Regions from separate parts of the Pseudarthrobacter ribosi genome, predicted to be linked through region 2. Evidence: predicted binding sites of a transcription regulator. Region 2 holds the regulator's gene; the other holds the start of a gene.

Region 1 (6,432 bases), on a different contig from region 2:
GGCCGCTGTGGTTCTCATACCCCAGGACGGTGCCGAACTCGGGGGAGGAGACCGACACGTTGCCGATCAGCCGCTCGTCCGTACCGTGGGTCTCCACGTCCAGGATGCCGATCCCGGGAATCACGGACCCCGTCCTGGTCTTGAAGAACTTCCCGAACAGCTGGTAGAGCCCGCAGATCACCAGCATCGGGGTGCCGTCCTCGGCCAGCTCTTTCAGGACGGTCTCACGCGACAGCAGGTCATCCTGGATGACGAGCTGACCGCTGTCCTGCCCCCCGCCGCCGACGATTAGGTCTATGTCGGAGGGAAAGGCGTCGCCGACGTTGTACTCGAGCAGCTCCGGCGTGTACCCGTGCCAGCGCAGCCGCTGGGCCAGCACCAGGGCGTTGCCCCAGTCGCCGTAGATGTTCATGTCCCGGGGGTACAGCTGCAGGACCCGGATTGTGCCCTTGCTGGGCGCCGGGGATTCCTCGGGCGGAAGCTCGTGCCCGAAGGAGAACGTGGACTCAGGCTGGGGGGTCATGAGACCACCTCCACTGTGGTGATTTTGGACAGCTCGCGGCGGATCGCCAGCATCGCTGTGTAGGTGCAGAAGACCCGCTTCGGTTTGTCCCGGGGGCCGCTGATGAAGGCCGCCAGCGCGGGCGCAATCTCGGTATTCACCGCGCCGATCGCGACATCGTCGTACTGCAGGCGAAGCGCCATGTCGTAGGCGCGCGAGCCGCTCAACTGGTCCACGCCTTCCTCCCGGAGGGTGTCGAATTCGACGTCCCAGAGCCAGGACATGTCCCGGCCGTCGGCGTAGTTGTCGTTGATCGCGATCATCGTGGCGTACCCCGCGGCCGGGAAGGACTTCAGCCCGAGCCGGAAGCCACTGGGGTTTTTCACCAGCACCAGGTCCAGCGGCAGGCCGTCAACGACCAGGCTCTCGCCGCGGCCGAACGCCGGCGCCACGTCGGCCAGTGCCTTCAGCAGGCCCTCGTTGTCCGCCACCGCCGTTTCTCCAAGGCTGGAGTCCCTCACCGCGATGGCCCTGGCGAGGGTCAGCGCGGCCGCGGCGTTGAAGATGTTGTAGACGCCGCGGAGCTTCATCGCGGTGGTGGCCGTGACGCCGTCGTACTCAAAATCCGCGTCCGCCGCACCCACCCGGCGCAGCACGACGTCGGCGTGCGGCTTCGCGGGAGCCGGCGGCACCGGGCTGCCGGGGGCGGCCCGCATCTCGTCGTCGTTAGGGAAGGTGCTCAGCAGGGAATTGTCGAGGCCGAAGTAAAGGACGTCGGGACCGGTGCCGGTGGCTGTTGTGAGGGTTTCCGCGATTCGCGCGACACGCGGGTCCTCCCGGTTCAGCACGACCGTGCCCGTGGTCTTGGAAGCGATGTGCTGCAGCAGCTGCGCCGTCTTGTCGATCTCGCCGAAGCGGTCCAGCTGGTCCCGCAGGACGTTCAGCAGCAGGCAGTAGCGCGGCGGCACCTGGTTGACGAAATGCACCGCGTGGGCCTCGTCCAGTTCCAGCACGGCGACGTCCGCCTTCAGCCGTCCCCGCCAGTCCACCTCACCAAGCAGCGCAGCGGCCACCCCGCGGGTGAAGTTACTGCCGGTGCGGTTCGTGAAAACCTTTAGGCCTTGACTCTCGAGCAGTTCCACCACCATCTTCGTGGTGGTCGTCTTGCCGTTCGTGCCGCTGACGACGGCGACGCCGTGCGGCAGCGTGGACAGTGTCCTGCGCATGAAGCCGGCGTCGATTTTTTCGACCACGAGCCCGGGAAGGGCGGAGCCTCCGCCCCTAAGCCGGGAGACCCGGCGGACGAGCTTGCCGAGCGGAACGCTGAAGTAAAACATGCTCTGTAATATATCCCAGCGGCGGCATGGAAGCCCGCCGGGAGGCGGCAGGCGACGTGTCCGGGCCACTATGCTGGTCCGATGACCAACCCCACTTCTGCGTCCGCTTCCCGCGTGGGAACAGGCCTGCGGATCGGCGTCCTCGCACTTCAGGGCGACTTCCGGGAACACCTGCACGCTGTGGAAGCGGCCGGTGCCACAGGCGTCGGCGTGCGCCGGCCGGCCGAACTCGACGGCCTCGACGGCCTCATTATTCCCGGCGGCGAATCGACCACCATCGACAAGCTGTCCCGCGCCTTCGGGCTCCGCGACCCGCTGCGCCAACGGATCCGGGACGGGCTGCCGGTCTACGGCTCCTGCGCCGGGATGATCCTCCTCGCGGAGGAAATCACCGACCCCGCCCTGGACCTCGCCGGCAACCCCCAGCAGACCTTCGGCGGACTGGACATCACGGTGCGCCGGAACGCCTTCGGCCGGCAGCGCGAATCCTTTGAGACGGACCTCGATTTCAAGGGCCTCGATTTCAGCGCCACCGCCGACGGCGTCGCCCCTGTCCACGCCGTCTTCATCCGCGGACCGTGGGTGGAACGCGTCGGCGCCGGCGTGGAGGTCCTCGCCACCGTGGAACCTTCCAAGGCATCCCACCCCGAGGCGCTGGCCGGGACGGCTAGAATTGTTGCAGTGCGTGCCGGCAAGCTGCTGGCCACCTCCTTTCACCCGGAAGTGACGGGGGAGAAGCGCGTGCACGAATTGTTCATCCGAATGATCAGAGGAGAAGCGTAAAGCATGTCAGGCCACTCCAAATGGGCGACGACCAAGCACAAGAAGGCCATCCTCGACAGCCGCCGGGCCAAGTCGTTCGCCAAGCTGATCAAGAACATCGAAGTTGCCGCACGCATGGGCGGCCCGGACCTCGCCGGCAACCCGGGCCTGGAACTTGCCGTCACCAAGGCCAAGAAAACCTCGGTCCCCGCTGACAACATCGACCGCGCCATCAAGCGCGGCGCCGGCCTCACCGGCGAAGTCGTGGACTACACCGAGATCATGTACGAATGCCGCGGACCGCAGGGCTCCGCGCTGCTGATCGAATGCCTCACGGACAACAAGAACCGTGCAGCCTCCGAGGTCCGGCTCGCCATCTCCCGCAACGGCGGCACCATCGCCGACCCCGGTTCGGTCAGCTACCTCTTCTCCCGCAAGGGCGTTGTGTCGCTGCCGAAGAACGGCCTGACCGAGGACGACGTCCTCATGGCCGTCCTCGACGCCGGCGCCGAGGAAGTCAAGGACAACGGCGACAGCTTCGAGATCCACTCCGAGCCGACCGACCTGCAGGCCATCCGCGACGCGCTCAAGGAAGCCGGGATGGAGTACGACACCGACGAGGCAGAGTTTGTCCCGTCCATGCAGGTCCCGCTGGATCTCGAGGCCGCCAAGAAGTTCCTGAAGCTCGTCGACGCCCTCGAGGAACTCGACGACGTCCAGAACGTCTACAGCAACGCCGACCTCAGCGACGAAGTGCAGGCCGCACTGGAATCCGAGTGACCCTCCGCGTCCTCGGCGTCGATCCGGGCCTCACCCGCTGCGGGATCGGCGTCGTGGACGTCGAAAAGAACCGCCGCGCCACCATGGTGGCGTTCGGCGTCGTCGGAACCTCCCCGGAGGAGAGCCTGGACCAGCGCCTGCTGGTCATCGCCACCTCCATCGACGAGTGGCTCGACAAGTACGAACCGCACGTCCTCGCCGTCGAACGCGTCTTCTCGCAGCTCAACGTCAGCACCGTGATGGGGGTCGCGCAGGCATCGGGTGTGGTGATCGCCGCCGCCGCACGACGCGGCATCCCGGTGGCCCTGCACACACCTTCCGAGGTGAAAGCCGCCGTGACCGGCAGCGGTACCTCCAACAAGGATGCGGTCACCAAACTGGTGACTAAGATTCTCCGGCTCGACGCCCCGCCGCGGCCGGCGGACGCCGCCGACGCCCTCGCGCTGGCCATCACCCACGCCTGGCGGGCCGGGAGCGGGATTTCCAACAAGGGCGCAGCCACCACCGGACCGGGCAGCCTGTCCCTGACCCCGGCACAGCGGGCCTGGGCGGACGCGGAGGCCAAAGCGCGCCGTGCACGCTGAATGTCCGACTGTCCGGTCGCAGCGCTTGATAGGGTATTCGTAGATATGTTCGGATAGCCGGGTGTTCCCGGTTCTCTATTTCAGCTGAATTTTCAGGAGCCCGGCTTTGATCAGTTTTCTCCGCGGAACCGTAGCGCACGTCGGCCTGTCCTCCGCCGTGATCGACCTCAACGGCGCCGGCATGAGCGTGAACGCCACCCCGCAGACCCTCAGCCGGCTCCGCACCGGCGAGGAGGGGAAGCTCTTCACCTCCCTGATCGTCCGCGAGGATTCCCTCACCCTGTTCGGCTTCGGCAGCGACGACGAACGCGAAGTCTTCGATATCCTGCTCAGCGTCAGCGGCGTCGGGCCTCGGCTGGCGCTGGCCGTCCTGGCCGTGCACGAGCCCGAAGCGATCCGGGTCGCCGCGCACTCCGGCGACGGCAAGGCATTCACGAAGGTGCCCGGCATTGGCCCCAAGGTCGCCGGCCGGATCGTGCTGGAGCTGGCCGGAAAGCTCGTCCCGCTCGGAACCGCTGCCAGCGCCACGGCCCCGGCCGCATCCTCCGAAGCGGTCTGGAAGCCGCAGGTCGTCGCCGCCATGACGAGCCTGGGCTGGTCCGAGAAGGACGCCACGTCCAGCATCGACAAATCCCTGGCTGATTCCCCCGAACTGGCCGAGAAGGGCAACGTGGCCGAGATCCTGCGTGCCACCCTCCGCTGGCTGGGCCAGGACGGCGCCCGCGCCGGGAACAGGGTAGGCGCCCGTGGCTGAGCCGTCGGTGGTCGCGGGGGGAGAGGAGCCGGAGGAGCGGGTCATCGAAGCCGCCCTCAGGCCCAAGAACCTACACGACTTCGTCGGCCAGCACCGGGTCCGCCGGCAGCTCTCCCTCGTCCTGGAGGCCTCGCGCATGCGCGGCCGCAGCGCCGACCACGTCCTGCTCTCGGGCCCTCCCGGGCTGGGCAAGACCACGCTGTCCATGATCATCGCGGCCGAGATGAACGCCCCGCTGCGGATCAGCAGCGGCCCCGCCATCCAGCACGCCGGCGACCTGGCAGCCATCCTGTCCTCGCTGTCCGAAGGTGAAGTTCTCTTCCTCGACGAGATCCACCGGATGTCCCGGCCGGCCGAGGAAATGCTTTACATGGCAATGGAGGACTTCCGGGTCGACATCATCGTCGGCAAGGGTGCCGGCGCCACCGCCATCCCGCTGGAACTGCCGCCGTTCACCCTGGTGGGGGCCACCACCCGCGCCGGCCTGCTGCCCGGACCGCTCCGGGACCGCTTCGGTTTCACCGGCCACCTGGAGTTCTACTCCGTGGCCGAACTGGAGCTCGTGCTCCGGCGCTCCGCCGGACTCCTGGATCTCAAGGTCAACTCCGCCGGCTTCAGCGAAATCGCCGGCCGCTCCCGCGGCACGCCCCGCATCGCCAACCGGCTCCTGCGCCGGGTCCGCGACTGGGCGCTGGTGCACGGCATCGAGCAGATCGACGCCCGCGCCGCCTCCGCGGCGCTGGACATGTATGAGGTCGACAAACGCGGACTGGACCGGCTCGACCGGGCCGTCCTGGAGGCCCTCATCACCAAATTCGGCGGAGGGCCCGTGGGCCTGTCCACCCTGGCCATCGCCGTCGGCGAAGAGACCGAAACGGTGGAAACCGTCGCCGAGCCGTACCTCGTCCGCGAGGGGCTGCTGGGACGCACCCCGCGGGGGCGCATCGCGCTCGCCCCGGCCTGGACGCACCTCGGCTTCGCTGTACCGCCCGGAATCTTCGCCCAGGACCCGCTTGAGCTCTTCCCGGCCGAGGACGACAGCCCTGACCTGCAGGCCGGGCTGGGTCAGGATGCTGATCCGGAATGGATCCGTAATAGTCAATAGCACCGCGCCGTAACGTTTTCCCTTTAGACTGGAATGACGCTCGGCACGTTCGGGTCTTTGTTTCTGTGCGCGGCCAGCACCTGGCCGCCGTCGGCTTGGCATGATACCCAACCAGCCCGGAGCGAAGCGGACGTTGCTGGAAAACCAGCTACGCAAGTACAGAACGGAACTATCCCTGTGTTCGGACTTATTACTGCCCAGACCCAGCCGCAGGCCGGCGGCGGCATCGACATCATGACCATCCTGTTGTTCGCCATGCTCGGCGTCTTCGTCTTCATGATGTTCCGCCGCAACAAGAAAACCCAGCAGCAGCAGGCGCAGCTCCAGTCGAAGTTCGCCCCGGGTGTCGAGGTCATGACCAGCTTCGGCCTGTACGGCCGCATCGTCGAGATCGACGATGAAGAGAACAAGGTCCTGCTGGAACTCTCCCCGGGTAACACCGCCACGGTTCACCGCCAGGCCGTCACCAAGATCGTCGAACCGGTTGTCGCCGCCGAGGAGCCCGCTGTGGTTCCGGACGATGCCTCCTCGCTGACCATCGACACGGCCGAGAGCGCTGCCCCCGTCAACGACGCTCCGCGCGAGGAGACGCCGGACGAAACCCTGCG
Region 2 (6,432 bases):
CGCTCGTCCGCGGGGCGGTGCTCCATGCGGCGGACCGCTAGCGCCGGCCGGCGACGTCGAGGGCCTCGGGCAGCGTGAAATTGCCGTTGTAGAGGGCCTTGCCGACGATGGCGCCCTCGACGCCGAGCGGCACGAGGGAGCGCAGGACCTTGAGGTCGTCCAGGCTGGAGATACCGCCGGAGGCGACCACCGGTTTGCCGGTCTTCTCCACCATCTGGCGCAGCAGTTCGACGTTGGGTCCCTGGAGCGTGCCGTCCTTGGTGACGTCGGTGACGACGTAGCGGGCGCAGCCGGCCTCTTCGAGGCGTCCGAGGACGTCCCAGAGGTCACCGCCCTCCCTGGTCCAGCCGCGGCCGGCCAGCGTGGTGCCCCGGACATCCAGCCCGACGGCGATCCTGTCGCCGAAGCGCTCGATCACCCGGGCCGTCCACTCCGGGTTTTCCAGTGCCGCCGTGCCGAGGTTCACCCGGGCGACCCCGAGGTCCAGGGCCTTCTCGAGCGACTCGTCGTCGCGCAGGCCGCCGGAGAGCTCCACCTTGATGTCCAGCCGGCTGACCACTTCGCGGAGCAGCTCGGCGTTGGAGCCCCGGCCGAACGCGGCGTCGAGGTCAACGAGGTGGACCCATTCCGCCCCCTGCTGCTGCCAGTTGAGCGCGGCTTCCAGGGGGGTGCCGTAGCTCGTTTCGCTGCCGGCCTCGCCCTGGACGAGGCGGACCGCCTGGCCGTTGACGACATCGACGGCGGGCAGCAGCTCCAGCACGGGCAGCGGGGTTTCGGTGGTCATCGTGGTCCTCAGTTTTCAGGGTCGGCAGGTGGTCGGGGGCGCTGCGGTGTGTCAGGCGGCGGGGAGCGTCAGGAGGTAGGCGGCCAGCAGCGCCATCCCGGCCAGGACATAGAACACGACCTGGACCCAGCGCGGGCTCTTCTGCTGGCGGAAGGACAGCGCTCCGCCGACCAGCAGGCCGGCGAGCCCCATCAGCACGATGGACCACATCTAGGCGGTCCCGGCTTCCGGCGCGGCGGGGGTGCCGGCAGGCGCTGCCGTGGCCCCTGCGCCGGGCGCTGCCGTGGCCCCTGCGCCGGGCGCTGCCTCGGTCCCGGAACGGTCCCGCAGGCCTTCCACCCAGTTGCGCAGCAGGCGCGCACCGGCGTCGCCGGACTTCTCCGGGTGGAACTGCGTGGCGCACAGCGGGCCGTTTTCCACGGCGGCGATGAACGGGGCACCGTGCTCCGACCAGGTGACAAGCGGCGCCGTCATGCGCGGCTGGATGACGTCGAAGTCCCACTGCTGGACCCCGTAGGAGTGCACGAAATAGAAACGCTCGTCCTCCACACCGGCGAACAGCCTGGACCCCGGAGGGACGGAGACGGTGTTCCAGCCCATGTGCGGGACGACGTCGGCGGGAAGGAGCTCGACGTTCCCGGGCCACTCCCCCATGCCTTCGGCCACGGTGCCGTGCTCCACGCCGGCCTCGAAGAGGACCTGGAGGCCGACGCAGATGGCCAGCACGGGGCGGCCGCCGGCGACGCGGCGGCCGATCATGCGGATGGCATCGACGGCTTTGAGCTCGCGCATCACGGTTTCGAACGCCCCGACCCCGGGGACCACAAGGCCGTCGGCGTTGAGGACATCCTCCGGCCGGGAGCTGAGGATGACCTCGGCACCGGCGCGTTCGAGGGCGCGCACGGCGGAACGGACGTTGCCGGAGCCGTAGTCCAGGACGGTGACGGTGGGCTTGCCCTCGGGCGACGCCGGCCTGCGGCCGGCGTCGGGGTCGATGATGGCGCCGTCCTTCAGGACCTTCCCGGTCACAGCGCACCCTTGGTCGACGGGATGCCCTCGACGCGGGGATCCGGTTCGACGGCGGCGCGCAGGGCGCGGGCGAACGCCTTGAACTGGGCCTCGACGATGTGGTGCGGGTCCCGGCCGGCGGTGACGTTCATGTGCAGGCAGATTCCGGCGTGCAGGGTGATCGCCTCGAAGACGTGGCGGGTCAGGGAACCGGTGAAGTGTCCGCCGATCAGGTGGTACTCCTGGCCGGCAGGCTCGCCGCCGTGCACGAGGTACGGGCGGCCGGAGACGTCGACGACGGCGTGCGCGAGGGCCTCGTCGAGGGGAACCGTGGCTTCGCCGAAGCGTCGGATCCCGGCCTTGTTTCCGAGCGCCGTGCGCAGGACCTCACCGAAAGTGATGGCCACATCCTCGACCGTGTGGTGGACATCTATGTGGGTGTCGCCGGTGGCCTTGACCGTCATGTCGATCAGGGAGTGCTTGCTCAGCGCCGTCAGCATGTGGTCGTAGAACGGGACCGAGGTGCTGATGTCCGAGACACCGGTGCCGTCCAGGTTGATCTCGACCAGCACGGATGACTCGCTGGTGGTCCGTTCCATGCGTGCGGTCCGGCCCTCGGCAGCGGTTGATCCGGTGTTGCTCATGTGGGTGTCCTTTTGGATGACGACGGTGCCCGGCGTGCAGGCAGGGTGGGTGTCCTGGGTTAAGTCTAGGCGGGCTGCACGGCGCGGCGGGCCAGGATCCGTTCGAGGGCTTCGAGGAAGGCTGTGGTTTCCGTCTCAGTCCCGGCGGTGACGCGCAGATGCCCGGGAATGCCGACGTCGCGGATCAGCACCCCGGCCTCGAGCAGGCCCTGCCAGACCTCGTGTGGGTTGTCCAGACCGCCGAAGAAGACGTAGTTCGAGTCGGAGGCAGCCGGTTTGAGGCCCATCCGCTGCAGTTCGGACACGATCCTGTCCCGCTGGCGCTTGATGTCCTCGACGTCGGCCATCAGCGCGACCCGGTGGTGCAGGGCGGCCAGGGCCGCCGCCTGGGTGATGGCCGAGAGGTGGTACGGGAGCCGGACCAGGCGCAGGGCGTCGGTCACCTCGGGCGCTGCGGCCATGTAGCCAACCCGGGCGCCGGCGAGGGCGAAGGCCTTGCTCATGGTCCGCGAGACGATCAGCCGTTCCCGGCCCGGCAGCAGCGCGAGGGCGCTGGGCGTGCCGTCATGGGCGAACTCGTGGTACGCCTCGTCGACGATCACGATGGTCTGGCTGGCTTCCCCGGCCTCGTAGACGGCCTCCACGACGTCCAGGCCCAGCCCGGTGCCGGTGGGGTTGTTCGGGGAGCACAGGAAGACGATGTTCGGCTGGAGTTCGCGGACCTGGCTGGCGGCCGAGGCGGCACTGAGTCCATAGTCGTCGGCGCGGACCCCGACGATGTACCCGGTGTCCGTGCCGGAGGCCAGCAGCGGGTACATGGAGTACGTGGGAGGGAAGCCGAGGGCGGTGCGCCCCGGGCCGCCGAACGCCTGAAGGATCTGCTGGAGAACCTCGTTGGAGCCGTTTGCGGCCCAGATGTTGTCCGCACCCAGACCGTGCCCGAGGTAGTCGGCGAGGGCTTCGCGCAGTTCCGTGAACTCGCGGTCCGGGTAGCGGTTCAGGCCGGCCGCGGCAATCGTGACAGCCTCGGAAATGGCGGCGCGCACGTCGGCCGGGACACCATGGGTGTTCTCATTGACGTTGAGCAGGATGGGCACCTCCAGCTGCGGCGCGCCGTACGGCGTCAGGCCGCGCAGGTTGGTCCGGAGGGGAAGTCGGTTCAGGCGCTCTAGCTGGTCAGTCACTGCACCAGTTTAAGTGAGATAGCGGCGGGCCCTGAAACTGTGACGGGTCGAACAGGTTACTTGGACGGGATGAAGAGCGCCTGGCCGGGCACAACACGGGCGGCTTCGAGGTTGTTCAGCTGGATGATATCCGTGACGACGTCGCGGGGGTCGCGCTCCGGTGCCACGGATGCGGCGATGGCCCAGAGGGACTCACCGGGCTGCACCGTAACGGTCACGGTGGGGGTCAGCGACAGCCCGGCTGCGGACTCCGCCGCCTTGGCCGGGGCATTGAGGAAGCCGCTGAACGAGAGTATGAGCGCGGCCAGCAGGATCAGCGGCACCCCGATGAGGACAAAGCGCCCCCGCCGGGTGAGCCGCAGCGGCGCCTGCTTGACCCGCTGCTTGCGAACGGCGCCCGGGACGGCGGACGCACCGCCGTCGCGCCGGCCGTAGTCGCCGACTGCGTCGCGGCCGAAAGTGTCGTGAAACGCGCTTGATGCTGACATGAACTGAGCCCTCCTGGACCATACTGTGCCGCCCGGCGTACTCCACGTACTTGCCGCCAACCGGCCTAACCTTCGAACAAAGAACCGAACGTCACGCTGTACCGAACAGTCCACCGCCCTCAAACTGCGAAGAACTAGAACACATATTCGAACCTTGCTTGTTCTGTTTTAGCACTTATTAACGAACAATGTCGAGACTCGCTAGAACAAATGTTTGAAAATGCCCTGTGGCTGGCCTACGTTTGAGTCAAAGAACAACCACTTCTGCAGTTGATCAGCAGGGTCTGACATTTCAGGCCGGAAGTTCCCGGCAGCCGCAGCCACGGCGGCCGGGCGGAACGGAAAGGCGTTGGCGAACATGGCAGCACAAGCCACTGGCGGCAGGGCCACCCAGCGGGGCCCGCAGGCGGCCCGGCCACCCAAAAGCCTCACCGTCCGGCAAAAGAAGATCCTGGAGACCATCCAGCGCTCGGTCACGGACAACGGCTATCCACCCTCCATGCGCGAGATCGGCGACACCGTCGGCCTGGCAAGCCTCTCCAGCGTCACCCACCAGCTCTCACAGCTGGAAAAGCTTGGCTACCTGCGGCGTGACCCGAAGCGCCCCCGAGCCATGGAAGTGCTGATGCCGCTGACCCTCGACGAGGGAACCACCAAGATTTCAGGGGCCGAGAAGTCCGGCGGCCTGCGCACTGTCGGCGGATTGTCCGTGTCCGAACTGGCCAGCGCCACCGACACCGCGATGGTGCCGCTGGTGGGCCGCATCGCCGCTGGCGGGCCGATCCTGGCCGACCAGGTCGTCGAGGACGTGATGCCGCTGCCCCGCCAGCTCGTGGGCCACGGCGAACTCTTTATGCTCAAGGTGGCGGGGGACTCGATGATCGACGCCGCCATCTGCGACGGCGACTGGGTGGTGGTGCGCCAGCAGGGCGACGCTGTCAACGGTGACATCGTCGCCGCGCTGCTGGACGACGAGGCGACGGTCAAGACGTTCCGCCAGCGCGACGGCCACACCTGGCTGCTGCCGCAGAACACCCAGTACGAGCCCATCCTCGGCGATCACGCCGTCATCATGGGCAAAGTCGTCTCGGTGCTGCGCTCCCTCTAGGACCAGTCAAGGCGCGGCAACAGCTGCGAACAGGGGCCCCGCCATCCGGCGGGGCCCCTGGCGTTCGCACCGTACTACGTGGCGGGCTGCCCGGATTCCTTGGCGAGCCGCTCCAGGGCCGAGAGTGCGATCGCGGTGTCGGTGGTGGGCCAGAACGGCGGCAGGGCGGCGCGGAGGAATCCCCCGTAGCGCTCGGTGGAGAGCCGTGAGTCCAGCACTGCCACCACTCCCCTGTCGGTCGTCGTGCGGATCAGGCGGCCGGCGCCCTGGGCCAACCGGATGGCGGCGTGGGTCGCGGACACGCTCATGAAGCCGTTGCCTCCGGCCTGGGCCACCGCACGGGACCGTGCCGTCATCAGCGGATCGTCCGGCCGCGGGAACGGAATCCGGTCGATCACGACGAGGCGGCAGGACGTCCCCGGCACGTCGACACCCTGCCACAGCGACATGGTGCCGAAGAGGCAGGTGTCCGGCTCGTCGGCGAACTGTTTCACCAGCGCGGTCATGGTCGAATCCCCCTGGCAGAGGATGCTCATGTCCAGCCGCGGCCGCAGGGCCTCAGCGGCGTCCTCGGCGGCGCGCCGGGACGAGAACAGGCACAGAGCCCCGCCGCCGGAGGCCCGGATCAGCTTCTCGAGCTCGTCGATGGCCTCCGGGGACGTGCCGCGGCCGGGTTTGGGCAGGTGCTTGGCCACATAGAGGATGCCCTGTTTCGGGTACTCGAAGGGCGAGCCGACGTCGACCCCGGTCCAGCTCGGGGCACCGGGTCCGACCAGGCCCAGGCCGGCGGCGGCCGGTTCGAAGGCGGACCCGATCGCCAGGGTCGCCGAGGTCAGGATCACGGTGTGGTCCGCGAACAGACCCTCGCGGAGCCGCCCGGCGACGCTGAGCGGGGCAATGTTGATCAGGGCCGGCGCGGACTCGTCGGGCTGGGAATACCCCTGCTGCGGGTCGAAGGTGCTGTTGCGGGAGAACCAGACCACCTCGCGGTTTTCGCGGGCGGCGAGCAGCCGTTCGCAGAGCTCTAGGATCACCATGAGGCGGGAGCGCGCGAGCTGGCGGCCGCCGTCGGCCGTGTTGGCGCTGTCCCCCTTGGAGTCCGAGAGCGCCGCGCGGCAGGCGTCCCGCAGCTGGTCCACGCAGTCCAGTTGTTCGCTGTTCAGGCCGTTGGGCATGAGTCCGCCGGGGACCCCTTCAATGGCAAGTTCGAGGTTGG

What was found. The regulator LexA, encoded in region 2, represses DNA repair genes until DNA is damaged. The targets are predictions, from matches to a motif close to TCGAACANNTGTTCGA.
Region 1: the regulator LexA is predicted to act here: its motif matches at 4,003-4,018, upstream of ruvA (Holliday junction branch migration protein RuvA).

Annotation. Positions count from the first base shown of each region.
Region 1 covers NZ_JBVAYZ010000003.1:236,005-242,436, forward strand. Annotated here, with positions in the region: gene ACZYZ5_RS04740 (type 1 glutamine amidotransferase) at 1-523, opposite strand, end outside; gene ACZYZ5_RS04745 (Mur ligase family protein) at 520-1,839, opposite strand; gene pdxT (pyridoxal 5'-phosphate synthase glutaminase subunit PdxT) at 1,921-2,622, shown strand; gene ACZYZ5_RS04755 (YebC/PmpR family DNA-binding transcriptional regulator) at 2,626-3,381, shown strand; gene ruvC (crossover junction endodeoxyribonuclease RuvC) at 3,378-3,965, shown strand; gene ruvA (Holliday junction branch migration protein RuvA) at 4,072-4,719, shown strand; gene ruvB (Holliday junction branch migration DNA helicase RuvB) at 4,712-5,824, shown strand; gene yajC (preprotein translocase subunit YajC) at 6,059-6,432, shown strand, end outside.
Region 2 covers NZ_JBVAYZ010000007.1:196,325-202,756, reverse strand. Annotated here, with positions in the region: gene ACZYZ5_RS10010 (SseB family protein) at 1-26, opposite strand, end outside; gene priA (bifunctional 1-(5-phosphoribosyl)-5-((5-phosphoribosylamino)methylideneamino)imidazole-4-carboxamide isomerase/phosphoribosylanthranilate isomerase PriA) at 38-784, opposite strand; gene ACZYZ5_RS10000 (CG2302 family histidine operon protein) at 836-994, opposite strand; gene hisH (imidazole glycerol phosphate synthase subunit HisH) at 995-1,813, opposite strand; gene hisB (imidazoleglycerol-phosphate dehydratase HisB) at 1,810-2,436, opposite strand; gene ACZYZ5_RS09985 (histidinol-phosphate transaminase) at 2,502-3,620, opposite strand; gene ACZYZ5_RS09980 (LysM peptidoglycan-binding domain-containing protein) at 3,677-4,108, opposite strand; gene lexA (transcriptional repressor LexA) at 4,467-5,216, shown strand; gene ACZYZ5_RS09970 (ATP-dependent DNA helicase) at 5,291-6,432, opposite strand, start outside.